Regions from separate parts of the Mesorhizobium sp. B4-1-1 genome, predicted to be linked through region 4. Evidence: predicted binding sites of a transcription regulator. Region 4 holds the regulator's gene; each other region holds the start of a gene.

What was found. The regulator PhoB, encoded in region 4, activates phosphate uptake and scavenging genes when phosphate is short. The targets are predictions, from matches to a motif close to TGTCATNNANCTGTCAT.
Region 1: a site for PhoB is predicted at 1,820-1,836, ahead of phnF (phosphonate metabolism transcriptional regulator PhnF). Genes of this name have one in related genera too.
Region 2: a site for PhoB is predicted at 1,859-1,875, ahead of FJW10_RS14985 (LTA synthase family protein). Genes of this name have one in related genera too.
Region 3: a site for PhoB is predicted at 1,638-1,654, ahead of FJW10_RS26240 (PhoX family phosphatase). Genes of this name have one in related genera too.

The regions. Positions count from the first base shown of each region.
Region 1 is NZ_VFTH01000016.1:118,762-123,268, forward strand. It holds gene FJW10_RS21620 (zinc-binding alcohol dehydrogenase family protein) at 1-744, shown strand, start outside; gene phnF (phosphonate metabolism transcriptional regulator PhnF) at 1,045-1,782, opposite strand; gene phnG (phosphonate C-P lyase system protein PhnG) at 1,917-2,378, shown strand; gene phnH (phosphonate C-P lyase system protein PhnH) at 2,378-2,989, shown strand; gene FJW10_RS21640 (carbon-phosphorus lyase complex subunit PhnI) at 2,991-4,106, shown strand; gene FJW10_RS21645 (alpha-D-ribose 1-methylphosphonate 5-phosphate C-P-lyase PhnJ) at 4,360-4,507, shown strand, end outside.
Region 2 is NZ_VFTH01000009.1:109,247-113,753, forward strand. It holds gene fabG (3-oxoacyl-[acyl-carrier-protein] reductase) at 1-477, opposite strand, end outside; gene fabD (ACP S-malonyltransferase) at 706-1,647, opposite strand; gene FJW10_RS14985 (LTA synthase family protein) at 1,925-3,853, shown strand; gene FJW10_RS14990 (NAD(P)/FAD-dependent oxidoreductase) at 3,954-4,507, opposite strand, start outside.
Region 3 is NZ_VFTH01000025.1:55,051-59,557, forward strand. It holds gene FJW10_RS26225 (helix-turn-helix transcriptional regulator) at 65-334, opposite strand; gene FJW10_RS26230 (phosphatase PAP2 family protein) at 426-1,127, opposite strand; gene FJW10_RS26235 (hypothetical protein) at 1,145-1,483, opposite strand; gene FJW10_RS26240 (PhoX family phosphatase) at 1,716-3,713, shown strand; gene FJW10_RS26245 (phosphatidylglycerol lysyltransferase domain-containing protein) at 4,155-4,507, shown strand, end outside.
Region 4 is NZ_VFTH01000034.1:17,019-21,525, reverse strand. It holds gene pstA (phosphate ABC transporter permease PstA) at 1-1, shown strand, start outside; gene pstB (phosphate ABC transporter ATP-binding protein PstB) at 1-801, shown strand, start outside; gene phoU (phosphate signaling complex protein PhoU) at 822-1,529, shown strand; gene phoB (phosphate regulon transcriptional regulator PhoB) at 1,546-2,235, shown strand; gene FJW10_RS28580 (SDR family oxidoreductase) at 2,282-2,920, opposite strand; gene FJW10_RS28575 (alpha/beta hydrolase) at 2,984-3,916, opposite strand; gene FJW10_RS28570 (LysR family transcriptional regulator) at 4,039-4,507, shown strand, end outside.

The DNA.
Region 1 (4,507 bases), on a different contig from region 4:
TGCATCGCCTGCCGGCACGGCAAGCCGAATTGCTGCGTGAAGATCGAAGTGCTCGGCGTCCACCGCGACGGCGCCATGTGCGACGAGATCCTGGTGCCGGCGCAGAACCTTTATCCGGCAAACGGCCTGTCGCTGGCCGACGCCGCGGCGGTGGAATTCCTGGCCATCGGCGCGCATGCGGTGCGCCGTTCGCTCGGGCCTCCGGGCGCGCGCACGCTGGTCATCGGCGCCGGGCCGATCGGCCTCGGTACGGCGATCTTCGCGCGCATCGCCGGACTGGATGTCAGCCTGCTCGACATGAGCGCCGAGCGCCTCGGCTTCGCCGAAAAGGCACTCGGCTTTACCCCGCTGGACGGCTCGAAGGCGACTGCTGCCGAACTGGTCCGGCAAGCAACCTCCGGCGAGGGTTTCGACCTCGTATTCGACGCGACCGGCAACACGCCGTCGGTGCAGTCGGCCTTCGCCCATGTCGCGCATGGCGGCACGCTGGTGCTGGTCAGCGTCGTCAAGGACGACATCGCCTTCTCCGATCCCGAATTCCACAAGCGCGAGATGACACTGATCGGCAGCCGCAATGCGCTGAAGGCCGACTTCGACCATGTCGCGGCCTCGATCCGCGACGGCGCCGTGCCGCTGAACAAGCTCGTCACCCATCGAACCACGCTTGCCAGGACGCCGCGTGACCTCGCCCGATGGACGCATGAGAAGTCGGGACTGATCAAGGCCGTCATCGAGGTCGGGTAAGTAAGAGGCCGGCACGAAAATCTAGCGCGCTGGATGGTGCCTGCCTTGGCAGATCGCAGTCTTTGGCAATTGGCCGGAACGCCTATCCCTTCGTCATCCACGGGCGGAGCAAGGAGCGTGGCGACGCAGCGCAGACCCGAGGATCCATTCCGCGACGTCGACGCGTTGCAACGATCCAGAATTCTGCTCCGCTGCGCTTTACGATCGAGGTAACGGAATGGACCCTCGGGTCTGCGCTCCGCTTTGCGTCGCGTGGACAACGACCTTTGGTGTCATCGCCTTGGATGAAGACGCCGAGGGCTAATCGCCGGCCGAGAGCCTCAGCTCCACCCGCTCCGCCGGAAAGCGCGACTCCGCGAACTGGATCGGCTGGCCATCGAGCGTGACATTCACCGCGACGGTGACCAGCACGATGGCGCCGGGCTGCAAATCGAGTGCTGCAAGGTCGTCGGCGTCGGCATGCCGCGCTGACAGCACTGTCGAGTGCCGCAGATAATCGTTGACGCCGAAACGCTTCAGCGAGGCAGTGATCGACCCCGTTTCCGCCATAGCGGCCTCGATGCCGGCGAAGCGCTTGGCGTCGAACCAGGTCGTCGCGCGCGACACCGGATGACCGTCGGCCTCGCCGCGCGTCTCCAGGCGGATGACCGCAGCACCCTTGGCAAGGCCCAGCGCCTCGGCGATGCGCCGGCTGGCCGGCTCCGTCGATGACGACAACAGCGCGATGTGCCGCTCGCTCGTCTGCCCTTGCAGTCCGGTCGAGAAGCGCGTGCGCGCGCCGATCGGATAGGACAGCCGTTTGCGCGACAAGACAAAGGTGCCGCGCCCCTGCTCGGCCTTCAGCACGCCTTCCTGCACAAGTGCGGCAATGGCGCTGCGCACGGTGTGGCGGTTGACGCCGTAACGTTGCGCCAGCGCGACTTCGGGCGGCAGCGCCGCGTTCTCCGCGAAATCGCCACTGGCGATCGCCTGCAGGATCCGATCGGCAATCTGCCGCCATAGCGACACGCCGTTTCGCCTTTCGATGCTAGCCGCCAGTCCAGTCACCCATCGCCCCCAAGCATTTTTCCCGGGTTGTCATCCACCCGTCATGGACTCCCGTTACGAGATGAGTATAATTTGTATAGTTGTCTATATCAATAGACAAATTTATGCATGTAAGGAGTAATGCCATGCGAGGACAGGAAGCGCGCGAGCAGGCCGGCCGGAAGGCCTTGATGGCGACGCTGGCGCATGCCGCGGCCGATGAGATTGCCCGTCTGTGGAACGAAGCGGGCCTGCCTTCCGAGGCAGAGCTTTTGCGCGGCCCGGAGACAGGGTTGGTGACGGTGCGCGGGCGGATCGGCGGCGGCGGCGCGCCGTTCAATGTCGGCGAGGCGACGGTCACCCGCGCCACGGTGCGGCTGCCATCCGGCAAGGTCGGCCATTCCTATGCGCTCGGCCGCGACAAGGGCAAGGCAAAGTTCGCGGCGATCGCCGACGCGCTGTGGCAGGACGCGGCGCATCGCGAGGCGGTCGAGACGAAGCTGGTCGCGCCCTTGCGCGCGGCGCTCGATGCGGCGCGCGAGACGCGGCGCATCGAGACGGCGGCAACGAAAGTGGATTTCTTCACCATGGTGCGCGGAGAGGACTGATGAACATCGCCACGCAATCGATCGACGGCGGCTTCACCGAGCCGGTTTTCGACGCGCAGACCATCTTCCGCGCCATCATGGACGCGATGGCGCGCCCCGGCACCGTCCAGGACCTGCCGCAACTCGCCCGCCCGCCGGCGCCATTGTCGGCGACGGCAGGCGCCGTGGCGCTGGCGCTCTGCGACAACGACACGCCAGTCTGGCTCGATCCTCCCTTGCAGGCGGACGCCTCGGTCAAGGCCTGGCTCGGCTTTCACACCGGCGCGCCCTTGGCCAACACCTCGGCCGATGCGCATTTCGCCCTGATCGCCAATCCAAGAGAGATGGCCGCGCTCGACGGTTTTGCGCAGGGCACGCAAGAATATCCCGATCGCTCGACGACGCTGATCCTCCTGGTCGACGGCCTCGCCTCGGGCCCGTCGCTGCTGCTCGAAGGACCTGGGATCGAAAAGACCTCGATGATCGCGCCTCCGGGCATGCCGCGCCATTTCGTCGAGCAGTGGAAGCAGAACAACCAGCGTTTCCCGCGCGGCGTCGACATCATCCTGGCGGCGCCCGGCAGCCTCGCCTGCCTGCCGCGCACCACCCGCATCAAGCCGATGGAGGCATGACATGTATGTCGCGGTGAAAGGCGGCGAGGCCGCAATTGCCAACGCCCATCGGCTGCTGGCCGACCGCCGCCGCGGCGACCGCTCGGTGCCGGCGCTGCGCCTCGACCAGATCGTCGAACAGCTGGCGCTCGGCGTCGACCGGGTGATGAGCGAAGGCTCGCTCTATGATCGCGAGTTGGCGGCTCTCGCCGTCGTCCAGGCGCGCGGCGATATGATCGAGGCGATCTTCCTGGTGCGCGCCTATCGCACCACGCTGCCGCGCTTCGGCTACACCAACCCCGTCGACACCGGCGCGATGCAGGTCGAGCGGCGCGTGTCGGCAACCTACAAGGATCTGCCCGGCGGCCAGGTGCTTGGTCCGACTTTCGACTACACCCACCGCCTGCTCGATCCCGAGCTTGCCGCCGGCGCCGACGTCGAGACGCCAGCGCTGCGCGAAGGCCAGGCCGAACCCATGCCTCGCGTTTCGGCGATCCTCGCCCATGAAGGCCTGATCGAGGCCGATGGCGACATGCCGCTTGACCACGTGCCTGGCGATATCACCCGCGAGCCGCTGCAGTTCCCGATGGCGCGCGACATCCGCTTGCAGGCACTGTCACGAGGCGACGAGGGTTTTCTCCTGGCGCTCGGCTATTCGACGCAGCGCGGCTACGCCCGCAACCATCCCTTTGTGGGCGAGGTGCGCATCGGCGAGGTCGAGCTTGAACTCGACGTGCCGGAACTGCCTTTCGCCGTGCCGCTCGGCTCGATCCGCGTCACCGAATGCCAGATGGTCAACCAGTTCAAGGGCTCGGCCAAGGCGCCGCCGCAATTCACCCGCGGCTACGGCCTGGTCTTCGGCCAGAGCGAGCGCAAGGCGATGGCCATGGCGCTATGCGACCGGGCGCTGCGCGCCACCGAACTCGGCGAGGATGTCGTCGCCGCCGCGCAGGACGAGGAGTTCGTCATCTCACATTCCGACAATGTCCAAGCCACAGGCTTCGTCGAGCACCTGAAGCTGCCGCATTATGTCGACTTCCAGGCCGAGCTCGGCCTGGTTCGCCGCATGCGCGCCGAATACGAGGCGCGGGAAAACGAGGACAAGGCCGCCGAGGAAAAGCGGGAGGCGGCGGAATGAGTTCAGTGCCCGCTACCGGAATGTCCGCCGCCGCCACCAAACCAAGGGCCAGTAAAGCCACTGGCGCCCCCAACGGTCTCGCCGTGCGGGGGCTCTTTCGGCGTCGGAAGAACCATTTTGCGCAAAGCAAAGGCAGCGATGCCGGCAAACACCAACAGCAGCGCCCCAAGATGTATCCATCCGGTAGAAGTCATATGGCCGGGCTCCTTCGTTCTGGACATCAAATATATAGCTCAAAGCGGATGTGATCGCCATGACCGACATCGCCACCTACAACTTCGCCTATCTCGACGAGCAGACCAAGCGGATGATCCGCCGCGCCATTTTGAAGGGCATCGCCATTCCCGGTTACCAGGTGCCCTTCGCCTCGCGCGAGATGCCCATGCCTTATGGCTGGGGAA
Region 2 (4,507 bases), on a different contig from region 4:
CATGCCGGCCTTGGATGCGCAGTAATTGGTCTGCCCGGGATTGCCGGTGACGCCGACCACCGAAGTGATGTTGATGATGCGGCCATGGCGGCGGCGCATCATGGGATGGGTGAGTTCGCGGGTCAGCCTGAACACGGCGGTGAGGTTGACCTCGATCACAGAATCCCAGTCGGCGTCCGACATGCGCACGAACAGGCCGTCCCTGGTGATGCCGGCATTGTTGACCAGGATATCGACGCCTTCGAGGTCGGCTTCAGCCTTCTGTCCGAGCGCCTTGACCGCGTCGCGGTTGGTCAGGTCCGCCGGAAACAGTTTTACGCGGTCGCCGAGCTCGCCAGCCAGGGCTTCCAGCTTCTCCACACGGGTGCCGTGCAGGCCGACGATAGCGCCCCGGCTGTGCAGCACCCTAGCGATCGCTTCGCCGATGCCCCCTGTTGCGCCGGTGACGAGCGCCTTGCGGCCGGTCAGTTCGAACATTTTCTCAACCTCATTTTTCCGAATGCGCCGCGGGCGATCCCGGTTCCGTATACGTCAAATCATCCAGGCCATGCCAGAAATCTTCGGTCTCAGGACATCCTCGTCATCGCGCCGAATGCGTTCCACAATCTCAGCTGCAATGCGATAGTGCTCCTCCATGTGCTCGGTTTTGCTTCGACCAATCTTCGAAGGAGACATTCGACACCTCCGGTAACGTTCGAGCGATCCTCAGCCAAGCGCCGCCAGCGCCGCCTCGACTTCCGCCGCAGTGCCGATGGCGCCGGTGGCGATGTCGCGGTTGATGCGGCGCGCCAGGCCCGACAGCACCTTGCCGGCGCCGACCTCGTAAAGCGTCGCGACGCCGTTGGCGCCGAACCACTCCACCGTCTCGCGCCAGCGCACGCGGCCGGTCACCTGCGCGACCAGGCGGCGAACGATCTCATCAGGGTCGCTGGTCGGCGTCACCGTCACGTTGGAGACGACCGGAACCACCGGCGCCTGCTTCGCCACACCCACCAGCGCCTCGCGCATGATATCGGCCGCCGGCGCCATCAGCGCCGAGTGGAAAGGAGCGGAAACCTGCAGCATCAGCGCCCGCTTGGCGCCCTTTTCGGTGCACAGCTTCGCCGCCAGCTCGACCGCCGCCTTGGCGCCTGAAATCACCAACTGGCCGCCGCCATTGTCGTTGGCGACCTGGCAGACGGAGCCTTTGGCCGCTTCCGCGCATGCCGCTTCGACATCGGCCTGCTCGAGACCGATGATGGCGGCCATGGCGCCCTCGCCGGCCGGCACCGCCGCCTGCATGGCGTTGCCGCGGGTCCGAAGCAGCCGCGCGGCGTCCCCGACCGAAACGAAGCCGGCCGCCGCAAGCGCCGAATATTCGCCGAGCGAATGACCGGCCACATAGGCCACCTTGTCCTTCAGCGAGAAGCCGCGCGCTTCAAGCGCCCGCATCGCCGCCAGCGACACCGACATCAGCGCCGGCTGGGCGTTGGCGGTCAGTGTCAGCGTCTCTTCCGGTCCTTCCCAGATGAGTTTCGACAGTTTTTCGCCGAGTGCGGCGTCCACTTCCTCGAAGACGCGGCGCGCTTCGGGGAATGCATCGGCGAGGTCCTTGCCCATGCCGACGGCCTGGCTGCCCTGTCCCGGAAAGGTGAATGCGACGGCCATTTTGGGTCTCTCCAGAGGCTGGTTTTTCCCTGCCTCTGGCGCAAGGCGCACAGCCAAGTCAAGCCCGCCGGCGCCTCTTCAGCCAGCATTTCAGCCGGAAAACCCAGCTGACTCCCTGTTCCGAAAGGCTTTTTGGCGATCACACCTGATGAAAACCGCTCACGTTTAGTTTGCTGGCTCTTCTTATTTCCGCCACAGGCGCTAGCTTTGCGTGACATTTCGATGACAGAAGCGTGACGGGCCTGGAAGGCGTGTCGCGTTGGCCGGGGGAAGTAGAGTGGCAAGGATCAGAAAAGGCGCGGCCAAGCCCGTGCCGCAGTTTTTGGAAGACGATCCGTCCACCGGCTACCTGCCGGGACGGGCCTGGCCGACCGTGCGCTACGGCCTGACGACGCTTCTCGTCTCCGCCCTGCTCGTATTCGCGATCGAGTTGATCGTGCGCGGCGATTTCTTCGGCACGGTCGATTTCTTCCTGCAGCCGTTCAAGCCGGGCTGGACCACCATCATCGTCTTTGCCCTGGTGCTGGTCGGGCTGGACGCCATATTCGGGCGCAGCCACCAGAGCCTGATGATCGTGGCGCCGCTGACGCTGGCGCTGGCCTTTGTCGGCCACCAGAAATCGCACTATCTCGGCGATCCGCTCTATCCGACGGATTTCCTGTTCGCCCGCCAGATCGTGGCGCTGATGCCGCTTCTGGTGCGCGAGCGGCCATGGACGGCCGTCATGCTGGCGGTTGGCATCGTCGGCGGGCTGACGCTGCTTGTCTACGGCTGGCGGACCTGGCGCAGGCGGGTGCCGATCCTCAGCCGCAAAGGCCGCCTGGCGCGGCTGGCGCTTGCCGTGCCGCTGCTCGCCTTCTTCGTCTCGATCATGGACTATGCCACCTTCTCGTGGACGCGCGACCGGCTGCAGATCATCCCGATCATGTGGGACCAGAAGGAAAACTACGCCTCCAACGGCTTTGCGCTGGCTTTCGCGATGAACGTGCCGATGGCGCATGTCTCGGCGCCGCCCGGCTACACCGAAAAGGCGATGGCCGCGATCCAGCGTCCCGACGTCGCCGCTTCGGTGCCGGACGAGAAGCCGGATATCGTGGTGGTGATGAGCGAATCCTTCTGGGATCCGACGCAGTTGCCCGGCGTCACCATCAAGCCCGACCCGATCCCGACAGTGCGCGCCTTGCGCTCCGGCTCGATGTTCTCTCCCGAATTCGGCGGCATGACCGCCAATATCGAGTTCGAGGCGCTGACCGGCTTTTCCAACGCCTTCCTGCCGGCGGGCTCGATCCCCTATCAGCAATATGTGCGCACCCCGACCCCGTCGCTGGCGACCTTCCTGAAGAGCGAAGGTTACTATGCGCGTGCCATCCATCCTGGCACCAACTGGTTCTGGAACCGCGGCGCGGTCTATGCCGATTTCGGCTTCAAGGACTTCAAGTCTGAAGAGACGCTGCCGCCGATGGAAAAGCGCGGCCCGCTTGCCTCCGACGCGGCAATGACCGACGAGATCATCCGCGAGGCCGATGCCAGCGACGACCCGGTGTTCTTTTTTGCGGTCAGCCTGCAGAACCATGGGCCTTACGAGCCTTACCGCTACAGCAACCCGACGCATTCGGTCGATGCGCCGATCAGCTCCTGGGCGCGGGAATCGCTGCTCTCCTATGCCGAAGGCTCGGCCGACGCCGACCATGGCCTTAAGCGCCTGATCGACTGGGCGAAGGCGCGCCGGCGGCCGACGATCATCGCCTTCTTCGGCGACCATCTGCCGCCGCTGGGACCGGTCTATGTCGAGACGGGCTATCTCAAGGACAATGTCGCGCCGCGCAGGGAGCCTAACGCCGGCGCCGCGATCGAGCATCACGACACGCCGCTGGTCATCTGGTCGAACCGCTCCGGTCCGGTGCAGAACCTGGGCTCGGTAAGCCCGGCCTTCCTGCCCTACCATATCCTGACCACCGCGGGCATCACCCACCCCTATTACACCGGTTTCCTCGGCGCGCTGCGCGAACACTACCGGGTGGTCGACCGCAACCTGCTCCTGTCGCCCTCGGGCGAAGCGACGCCGGACTGGGCGAGGCAGAAGCAGATCGACCCGAAGATCAACGATTTCCGGCTCATCCAATACGACATAATGTTCGGCAAGCGCCGCTCGGCGCCCGACTTCTTTCCCGAAACGGTGGACAAGCTCGTCGCGCATACGAGCTGAGGCGGCGGCAGTCAAAGCTGATCACAGCCATCCCGGCCATGGCGGGAAGCGATGCTCCAATTCCGGAGCCTCGGAAGGTTTCGTCGCCGCAATCTGGACGTCAAAAGCCTGGAAGGGGCTGGGTCTTTCCACTCAGTCGCGCGCCAATCGTCAAAGCCGCCGGAAAACTCTTGATCACGGCGCGCATGGCTGTCGCGCCACCTGGCCCAAGCGCTATCCGGGCAATCAAGGCCGCGGCACGCAGACGCGTCGAGAATTGCCGACGCCATTCGCGTTCGTAGCGATGACCGGCGGCGTCGCGGCCCTCGTGACCTTTGCCCGTTGCGATCAGTTCTCGTGCAAGCAGCCAGCCCGATTGCAGCGCCATCGAAATCCCCTCGGCGATGACGGGATGCGACTCACCTGCGATGTTGCCGACGCGGAAGATGCCCTGATCGTAGCCGGCCCGGATACCGGGATGAATCGGTCCCGCAGCCAGCCAGGGGCCATCCAATTCGGCACCGGCCAGCACAGTTGCTACGCCTCGGCACGAGGCCAGGACATGGCGCGATACCGCATCCGCCGCCGCAAGATTTCCAAAGTGCTGGCGAAGCCCGGATAGAACATCGCGGCGGATGCAGCAGGAGATTGAAACCCGGCCATGGTCCGCCGTCA
Region 3 (4,507 bases), on a different contig from region 4:
TTGCGACGCTGCATCGCGCTGCCCGAAACCGGCTACGGTTTCCGGGGGCGGATGCAGTTGCGGCTCAGCCCTGCGGGTTCTGCGCCACGATGGCCTTGAGGCGTACGCCCCTGCCGCCGCGTTCGCTGGTCTGGTTCTCGCCGATCAATTCCACCCCGACCTCATCGAGGGCCTGGATGACCTTCATCAGCGTGTCGACGACGCCTCGCACGACGCCCTCGCTCGCCTCCATACGCTGTATCGTCGGAAGCGAAACTCCGGCGCGCTCGGCGAGCGTTCGCTGGTCGATACCGGCCAACGCTCTTGCGGCGCGCATCTGCGCAGCAGTGATCATCGGCCAGAACCTATGTCTGAGTCTGCGGTGTCAATGGATAATATAAACATCCTGATGTTTCAACCCTCATTTGGCATAGATGAAACATTGGTTATTCGCTATCCGTAACAACCTTGCGTCGCTGCACCAGGCGTGCCGCAAGCCAGCACAGCATGGCCCATGCGAAGCCCGCGCACCAGCCGGCAAGCACGTCGGACGGCCAGTGCACGCCAAGATAGACGCGGCTGGCGCCGATCAGCACCGTGGTGAGCACGGCAAGGCCAAGCACGAAGACTTTCGTCCTGCGGTCCGGCAGGAAGCGGGCGGCCAGCGAGCCGAGGGTCAGATAGGTCACCGCCGACAGCATCGCGTGGCCGCTGGGGAACGAGAGCGAAGTCTCGGTGACGAGATGCGAGACGAGATCGGGGCGCGGCCGGTCGACCTCGAATTTGAGCAGGCTGGAAAGCACTTGCCCACCCGCCACGGCCGCGAACATGAACAGAGCGGTCAAGGGTCTGCGGATCAAGAGCAGATAGACGATCGTCGCCGTCGTGATCAGCACCAGCACAGCGGTGCTGCCCAGCGCGGTGACGTCGCGCACCGCGCCTTCGAGCCAGGGTGGACCGATTGGACTGTCCGGCTGCCCGGCATGGCGGAAGGCAAGCAGGATTTCCGTGTCGAAGGCATGTGGCGTGGTGGCGCGCGCCACCTCAATGAGCTCCACCAGGCCCCATAGACCGCCGGCAATCACCAGCCCGGCCAGCAGCACCGGGAATTCCATTTTGTTAAGCAGCGCGTTGGCGGTCGATTTCATTCGGGCCTTGGGTCCAGCTACAGCCGTTGGATATAGGGCCCAAGCGTGATCAGCGCGACGGCGGCGATCGCCAGCACCATGCCGGTCGCTTGCAAACCGTTGAGCCGCTCGCCGAAGAAGGCGAGCGCCACGACATTGACCGCGACAAGCTGGATCACCGCTGACAGGCTGAACGACACCGACATGCCGAATTCGCGCACCAGCCGCAGCATGATCAGATTGCCAGCCGTGTAGAGCGCCAGGGTCAAAAAGAGCTTGGCCAGGCTCGGCGCCATCCCCCAATGCTTGGCCGCCATCGCCGCCAGCAGGAACATCACCGTCGAAATGCCGAGCTGCCCCAGTCCCCAGAAACTCACCTGTCGTCCCCTTCTTGAAGCGCCGTCGCCACGCCGGCCGCAGCCCTTGTTTCCGAAGCGGGCGAGACCGTCAAGCCGGGTGATGGAGGATAGGGCGAAAGCCGCGGGCCGACATCGACGACTTCGCCAATCACCGAGGGGTACGTCGAAGCCATGTCACGAAAATGTGATCGGCGCGCTTTAGGGGTCGAAAGGTCAAAATCCCAGCCACCTCAAGAAGCCGAGGAATCCCATGACCGTGACCCCTGAGACCCGCTTCCGCACCAGCCAGCTCGAGGAAAATGACGGCCCGCCCGTCAACCCGACCGACAACCGCACCATGGGCGAGATCATCGCCGCGCGTTTCTCGCGCCGCGGCTTTCTCATGGGCTCGCTGGCCGTCTCGGCCATTGCCGCCACCGTCAGCCCGCTGGCGCTGATCGCCGCCGACGAGGCGCGCGCCGCAGAGGCTTCGGCTTTCAAGTTCGACGAGCTCGAGGCCGGCATCGACGACAAGCACCATGTCGCGCCGGGCTATGACGCCGACGTGCTGTTGCGCTGGGGCGATCCGCTGTTCGCCGACTCGCCGGAGTTCGATCCGGCAAAACAATCGGCCGAAGCCCAGGCCAGGCAGTTCGGCTACAACAACGACTATGTCGGCTATATCCCGATCGATGGCTCCGCCGAGCACGGCTTGCTGGTCGTCAATCACGAATACACCAACCCGCATCTGATGTTCCCCGGCATCGTCTCGATCGTCGAGAAGGACGGCAAGAAGGCCGCCGAGGTGGCGCCGCTCTCGAAGGAGCAGGTCGATGTCGAGATGGCCGCACATGGCGGCACAATCGTCGAAATCCGCAAGCAAGGCGGCAAGTGGCAGGTCGTGCGCGACGGCAAGCTCAACCGCCGCATCATGTCCACCACCGAGATGGCGCTGTCCGGCCCGGTCGCCGGCCACGATCGCGTCAAGACCAATGCCGACCCGTCCGGCGCGAAGGTCATCGGTACCGTCAACAACTGCGCCGGCGGCGTCACGCCCTGGGGCACCTATGTGATGGCCGAGGAGAACATCCACGGCTATTTCTCGGGCGAATTGCCGGAAGGCCACAGGGAGGCCGCCAACTACAAGCGCCTTGGCATTCCGGAAGGCGCCTATGAGTGGGGCGCGCATTACGACCGCTTCAACCTCGCCAAGGAGCCGAACGAGCCCAATCGGTTCGGCTGGATCGTCGAGGTCGACGTCAACGATCCGGCGTCGGTGCCGAGGAAGCGCACCGCCATGGGCCGCTTCAAGCATGAGGGCGCCGAGTCGATCGTCGCCAGGGACGGCCGCGTCGTCTTCTATCTCGGCGACGACGAACGCTTCGACTATGTCTACAAATTCGTCACCGCCGGTAAGTTCAATCCCGATGACCGCGCGGCCAACATGGACCTGCTCGACGACGGCACGCTGCATGTGGCGAAGTTCGCCGAGGACGGTTCGGTCGAATGGATCCCGATCGTTTTCGGTGAAGGCCCGCTGACGGCGGAGAACGGTTTTGCTTCCCAGGCCGACGTTCTCATCGAGACGCGGCGCGCCGCCGACCTGCTCGGCGCCACCAAGATGGACCGGCCGGAGGACATCCAGCCCAATGCCGGCAACGGCAAGGTCTACGTCATGCTGACCAACAACACCAAGCGCAAGGCCGAGCAGGTCGACGCCGCCAATCCGCGCGCTGGCAACGCCTTCGGCCACATCATCGAGATCGTCGAGGAAGGCGGCGATTTCGCCGCGACCAAGGGCAAATGGGAGGTGCTGTTGAAATGTGGCGATCCGTCGGTGGCCGATGTCGGCGCCACCTTCTCCACCGCGACCACCGCCCATGGCTGGTTCGGCATGCCGGACAATTGCGCCGTCGATTCCGCCGGGCGCCTGTGGGTCGCCACCGACGGCCAGGGTCCGAAGGCCACCGGCCGCACCGACGGCCTGTGGGCGGTCGATACCGAGGGTGACGCGCGGGCAACGTCGAAACTGTTCTTCCGCGTGCCGATCGGCGCCGAGATGTGCGGCCCGCTGTTCGCGCCTGACGACCAGACGGCTTTCGTCGCCGTCCAGCATCCGGGCGACGGCGGCGAGGACTGGGAAGGCTTTGGCCGTCCGTCCCATTACGAAGACCCGTCGACCCGCTGGCCGGACTTCAAGCCGGACATGCCGGTAAGGCCGTCGGTCGTCGCGATTACGAAGCAGGGCGGCGGCAAGATCGCGGTGTGACCTCGAGAGGGAGGATTTCGATCGATCCGAAATCCTCCCCCTTCCGTCATCCGGCGCATTGAAGCATTGCCATGTTCATCCTGTTCCTCGGGCGGAAGCCGATCGACTCGTAAAGCCGATCGTCGCCGCATCGCTGTCATAGGCGTGCAGGTAGGCAACCTCGCCGCGCGCCGAAGGGGCCGGGCTTGGTGAGAGACGCGAGCAAGCAGCGCCACGCTACGCGTCACGCCCGGTTGCGCGACGCCGAGGATTGCGCCAAAACCGACGCGCGCATGGCGCGTTTCGCGCGGTCGATGGACGATACTGGACGCTTTCGGACGTTTGCCCTTCATTCGCCGCCAATTGCATCCTATATCGCGCTGGCGCGACGTGGCCGGCAGCGGTCGCCAGCGATTCGCGACCTGAGGGCGGCAGGTCATCCATTCTTGGCATGCGGAGCTCATGGCGCCCCTGCGCATCTATTTCGACAGGCTTCTCGACGCCGTGGCGCCCAAGGTTCCGCGGCGCGAGTTGACGGATGCCGAACGCCTGGCGCTGGTGCGCCGCCATGGCGATTTCTCGCTCGCCTACTCCACGGCCGTGCAGCAGAAACTGTCCTATTTCAGCGATGGCGACGGCTACATAGCGTTCGGCACCAAGATGAGCCGCCATTTCGCGCTGGGCGATCCGGTGGCCGACCCGGCCGACCGCCCGGCCTATATCAAGCGCTTCGTCGAGGCCGCCGGCGGCCCGTGGTTCGTCCAGGTCGGCGCCGACACCGCCAAGGTGCTGGCCGGCCTCGGCTACCAGGTCAA
Region 4 (4,507 bases):
AAACCGATGTTGTCCACCGATTTGAACGTAGCCGACACGACCGTCGAGAAGTCGAAGATCGAGGTCAAGAACCTCAATTTCTACTATGGCCAGTCGAAGGCGCTGAAGGACATCAACCTGTCCCTGCCCGAGCGCAGCGTGACTGCCTTCATCGGCCCGTCGGGCTGCGGGAAGTCGACGCTGCTGCGCGTGCTCAACCGCATCTACGAGCTCTACCCGAAGCAGACCGCCGAGGGCCAGGTGCTGCTCGACGGCAAGAACATCCTCGACCGCTCGCAGGACCTCAACCTGCTGCGCACCAAGATCGGCATGGTGTTCCAGAAGCCGACGCCATTCCCGATGTCTATCTACGAGAACATCGCCTTCGGCGTCAGGCTCTATGAGAAGATCAGCAAGGCCGAGATGGATAGCCGCGTCGAGTCGGCGCTGAAGCGCGCCGCGCTGTGGACCGAGGTCAAGGACAAGCTCAACGCCAGCGGCCTCAGCCTCTCGGGCGGCCAGCAGCAGCGCCTGTGCATCGCCCGTACCGTGGCGGTGAAGCCCGAGGTCATCCTGCTCGACGAGCCGGCCTCGGCGCTCGATCCGCTGTCGACCGCCAAGATCGAGGAACTGATCGACGAGTTGCAGGCCGACTACACGATCGTCATCGTCACCCACAACATGCAGCAGGCGGCGCGCGTGTCGCGGCAGACGGCGTTCATGTATCTGGGCGAGCTGGTGGAGTTCGACCGGACCGAGAAGATCTTCACCTCGCCCCGCGAGAAGCGCACGCAGGACTATATTACCGGCCGCTTCGGCTGAGTTCATACGAGGACATCATCATGGCCGAACATACCGTCGCCTCCTTCGACGAGGATCTGAGGCAGATCAGCCGGCTCATCAACGACATGGGCGATCTCGCCAGCTCGATGGTCGGCGGCGCGACCAAGGCGTTGCTCGAGACCGACAATGCGCTGGCGCAGCGCGTCGTCTCCGACGACGCCATCATGGACGCTCGTCAGCGCGAGCTCGACGACCGCGCCATCACGCTGATCGCCAAGCGGCAGCCGATGGCGGACGACCTGCGCAACGTGGTCGGCTCGATCCGTATGGCGGGCGACCTCGAACGCATCGGCGATCTCGCCAAGAACATCGCCAAGCGCGTCGGCTCGGTCGGCGTCAGCGCCGCGCCGCGCGACCTCACGCATTCGATCGATTCCATGGCGCAGATGGTGCTGATCCAGGTCCAGGCCGTGATCCAGGAATATATGGTGGGCGATGCCACGGCGCTGGCCAAGCTTCGCAACGACGACGAGCGCATCGACGTCAAATACACCTCCGTCTTCCGTGAGCTGTTGACCTACATGATGGAAGACCCGCGCAACATCACCGCTTGCACGCATCTTCTGTTCTGCGCCAAGAATCTCGAGCGCATCGGCGACCATGTGACCAACATCGCCGAGAACGCCTATTATGTGCTGACCGGCACGCAATTGCCCGCCAATCGTCCGAAGCAGGACGAGACCGCAATGTCGGCGCCGGCGGCCTGACGAAAAGGTTACCCCAATGATCGCGCCACGCATCATGGTGGTGGAGGACGAGGAGCCGCTGGGGGTGCTACTCCGCTACAATCTCGAATCCGAGGGTTACCAGGTCGAAGTGGTGACCCGCGGCGACGAGGCCGAAATCCGCCTTCAGGAAAACGTTCCCGACATGCTCGTGCTCGACTGGATGGTGCCGGCGGTTTCTGGCATCGAGCTCTGCCGGCGTCTCAGGATGCGGCCCGAGACCGAGCGGCTGCCGATCATCATGCTGACGGCCCGCGGCGAGGAAAGCGACCGCGTGCGCGGCCTCTCGACCGGCGCCGACGACTATCTGGTCAAGCCGTTCTCGACGCCGGAGTTCATGGCGCGCGTCAAGGCGCTGCTGCGCCGCGCCAAGCCGGAGGTGCTGTCCAGCGTGCTCAAGGTCGGCGACATCGTGCTCGACCGCGAATCGCACCGCGTCTACCGCAAGAAGAGCGAGATCAGGCTCGGCCCGACCGAGTTCCGCCTGCTCGAATTCATGATGCGCCATCCCGGCCGAGTGTTCTCGCGCAGCCAGCTGCTCGACAATGTCTGGGGCGAGACGATCTATATCGACGAGCGCACCGTGGACGTCCATGTCGGGCGCCTGCGCAAGGCGGTCAACAACGGCCGCATGCCGGACGTCATCCGCACCATCCGCGGGGCGGGTTACGCGATCAGGGAGGATTAGAGCGGTTCACCGTTTACTGGGAACCGCCCTCTGCCCCGCCGCCGCTTCACATGAAATCGGGCTTGTCGCCATCCGTGCCCGGCTTGTCGACGCCGAGATTTTCGCCGACATGCCGATCCGGCGCTCGGACAATCCGAGCAACCAGATCGGCCACGCTGACGCGCGATACCGACGTGCCCTTGAATGGCTCGTTGCGCGCGGTCGTTTCATAGTCGATGACCGCCTCATCCATCAGCCATGCGGGCCGCAGGATCGTGTATTCGAGACCGGAGGCCTCGATGGCGTCTCCGGCGCGCCGGAAGGGTTTCAGGTCCTCGCCGATCATGGCGGCGTTCCATTCGCCGAACTTGCCGGACACTTCGTCATAGATGCCGAGCGCCAGAATGAAGATCAGTCGCCTGATGCCGGCCTTCTTCATGGCGGCGATCACGGCCCGCGCCTGCCTGTCGAGGTCCGCGCCGGTCAGATTGGCGTAGACGATGTCCTGTCCCTGCATCGCTTCGTCGAGCCTTGCGGCGTCCAGAACGTCCCCTTGGACAACGTTCTGATTTGGCCCGGCAAGGCCGGCAAGGCGCGCCGTGTTGCGGGCATACAGGGTCAGATGAAGGTCACCGTCGCCCGCCAGCATGTCGATGACGTGGCGGGCAATCTGGCCACCCGCGCCGAGAATGAGAACCTTGATCATATGACCTCGCTTGTTCCGGGTCGAAGGGGACGAACCCTGGTCGATCCCGCATCCCTTGGACGATTACCTTCCGCCGATGGGTTGCAGCGTCTTGCCGAAGAAAGGCGCCAGCACCGACACTGCTTCATCGACATATCTCTCGCCGTCATAGAGATCCATGTGGTTGGCCCCTTCAACGACATGGTAGCTCTTGTCCTTGCTGGCGGCGCGGCTATAGAGGTCGTCGCTCATCCATTTGCTGCCGGCCTTGCTCCCGGCCACGATCTGCAGCGGCTGGGTGAGGTAGGCCTCGGCTTTGGAATAGGCGTCGTAGGGAATGATCTGCGACAGGCTGCGAGCCGTCGCATAACCGGGTGCGGTCGGGTATTCGGCGCGGGGCGTGTGATAATATTCCCAGGCTTGGCGCAGTTCTTCGTTCGGAGCGTCGTCTTCCTTCAGTGGCGCCAGCGGAATCCTGCCAACCTCCGAACCGTTGGCGTCGGAAGTCCGTGCCGCCGCGCCGACCGCGATCACGGCGCGGGCGTCTGCATCCTTGATATTGTTGTCCCAACCGTTGCGGAACATCTGGCCGATATTGACGGCGCTCACGGTTCCGACGGCCTTGATGCGCGGGTCGTCAATTGCCGCATTGGCCGTATAGCCGGCGCCGGCGCAGATACCCATCGCACCGATACGGTCATTGTCGACATAGGGGAGCGTGGTCAGGTAATCGAGCACGGCGCTCACGTCTTCGGTGCGGACAGACGGGTTTTCGAGCTGGCGCGGCTGCCCGCCGCTCTCGCCCTGGTAGGAGGCATCGTAGGCGATGGTGATGAAGCCCTGTTCGGCGAGCTTCCTTGCATAGGTGCCCGCCGTCTGCTCCTTCACGCCGCCGCCTGGATGCGAAACGATGACTGCCGGGTAGGTCCTGGTCTCGTTGAAGTCTTCCGGAAAATTGATGACGGCCGACATGGCGATTGCCTGATTGTTGGAGTTGGGGAAGCTGATTTTGCCCATGATGGCACTCCTTGCACTGAGTTGGCGTCGATGCATCTGCACGAGATCCCTTGCATTCTAGGCCGTGGCAATTCATCGAATTAGCCGGTAAAATCCACTATGACTTATTGGTAGGATGATAAGTGAGACGCGAAGAGATCGCCGACCTGGCCGCCTTCTACGTGGTCGCGGAGCAACGCAGCTTCACCAAGGCCGCCGCGAAACTCGGCATCTCCCAGTCGACACTGAGCCAGATCGTCAAACGGCTTGAGGAGCGTCTCGGCGTCCTGCTGGTGGCGAGGACCACACGAAGTGTGGCGCCGACGGAAGCGGGAAAGCGTTTGCTGGCAACGCTTGGGCCTACGCTGCGCGAACTCGACCAGAGCATCGAGATGCTGGCCGAGTTCAGGGAAACGCCCGCCGGCACGATCCGCATCACATCGGTTGAACACGCAGCTCGGACGATCCTGTCACCGGCGATCGCGAAACTGTTGCCGCAATATCCCGACCTGAACGTGGAGATATTCATCGACTACAGCCTGGCCGATGTCGTGGCCGACAATTTCGATGCCGGCGTGCGGCTGGGGTCGCAGGTGGCCAAAGACATGATTG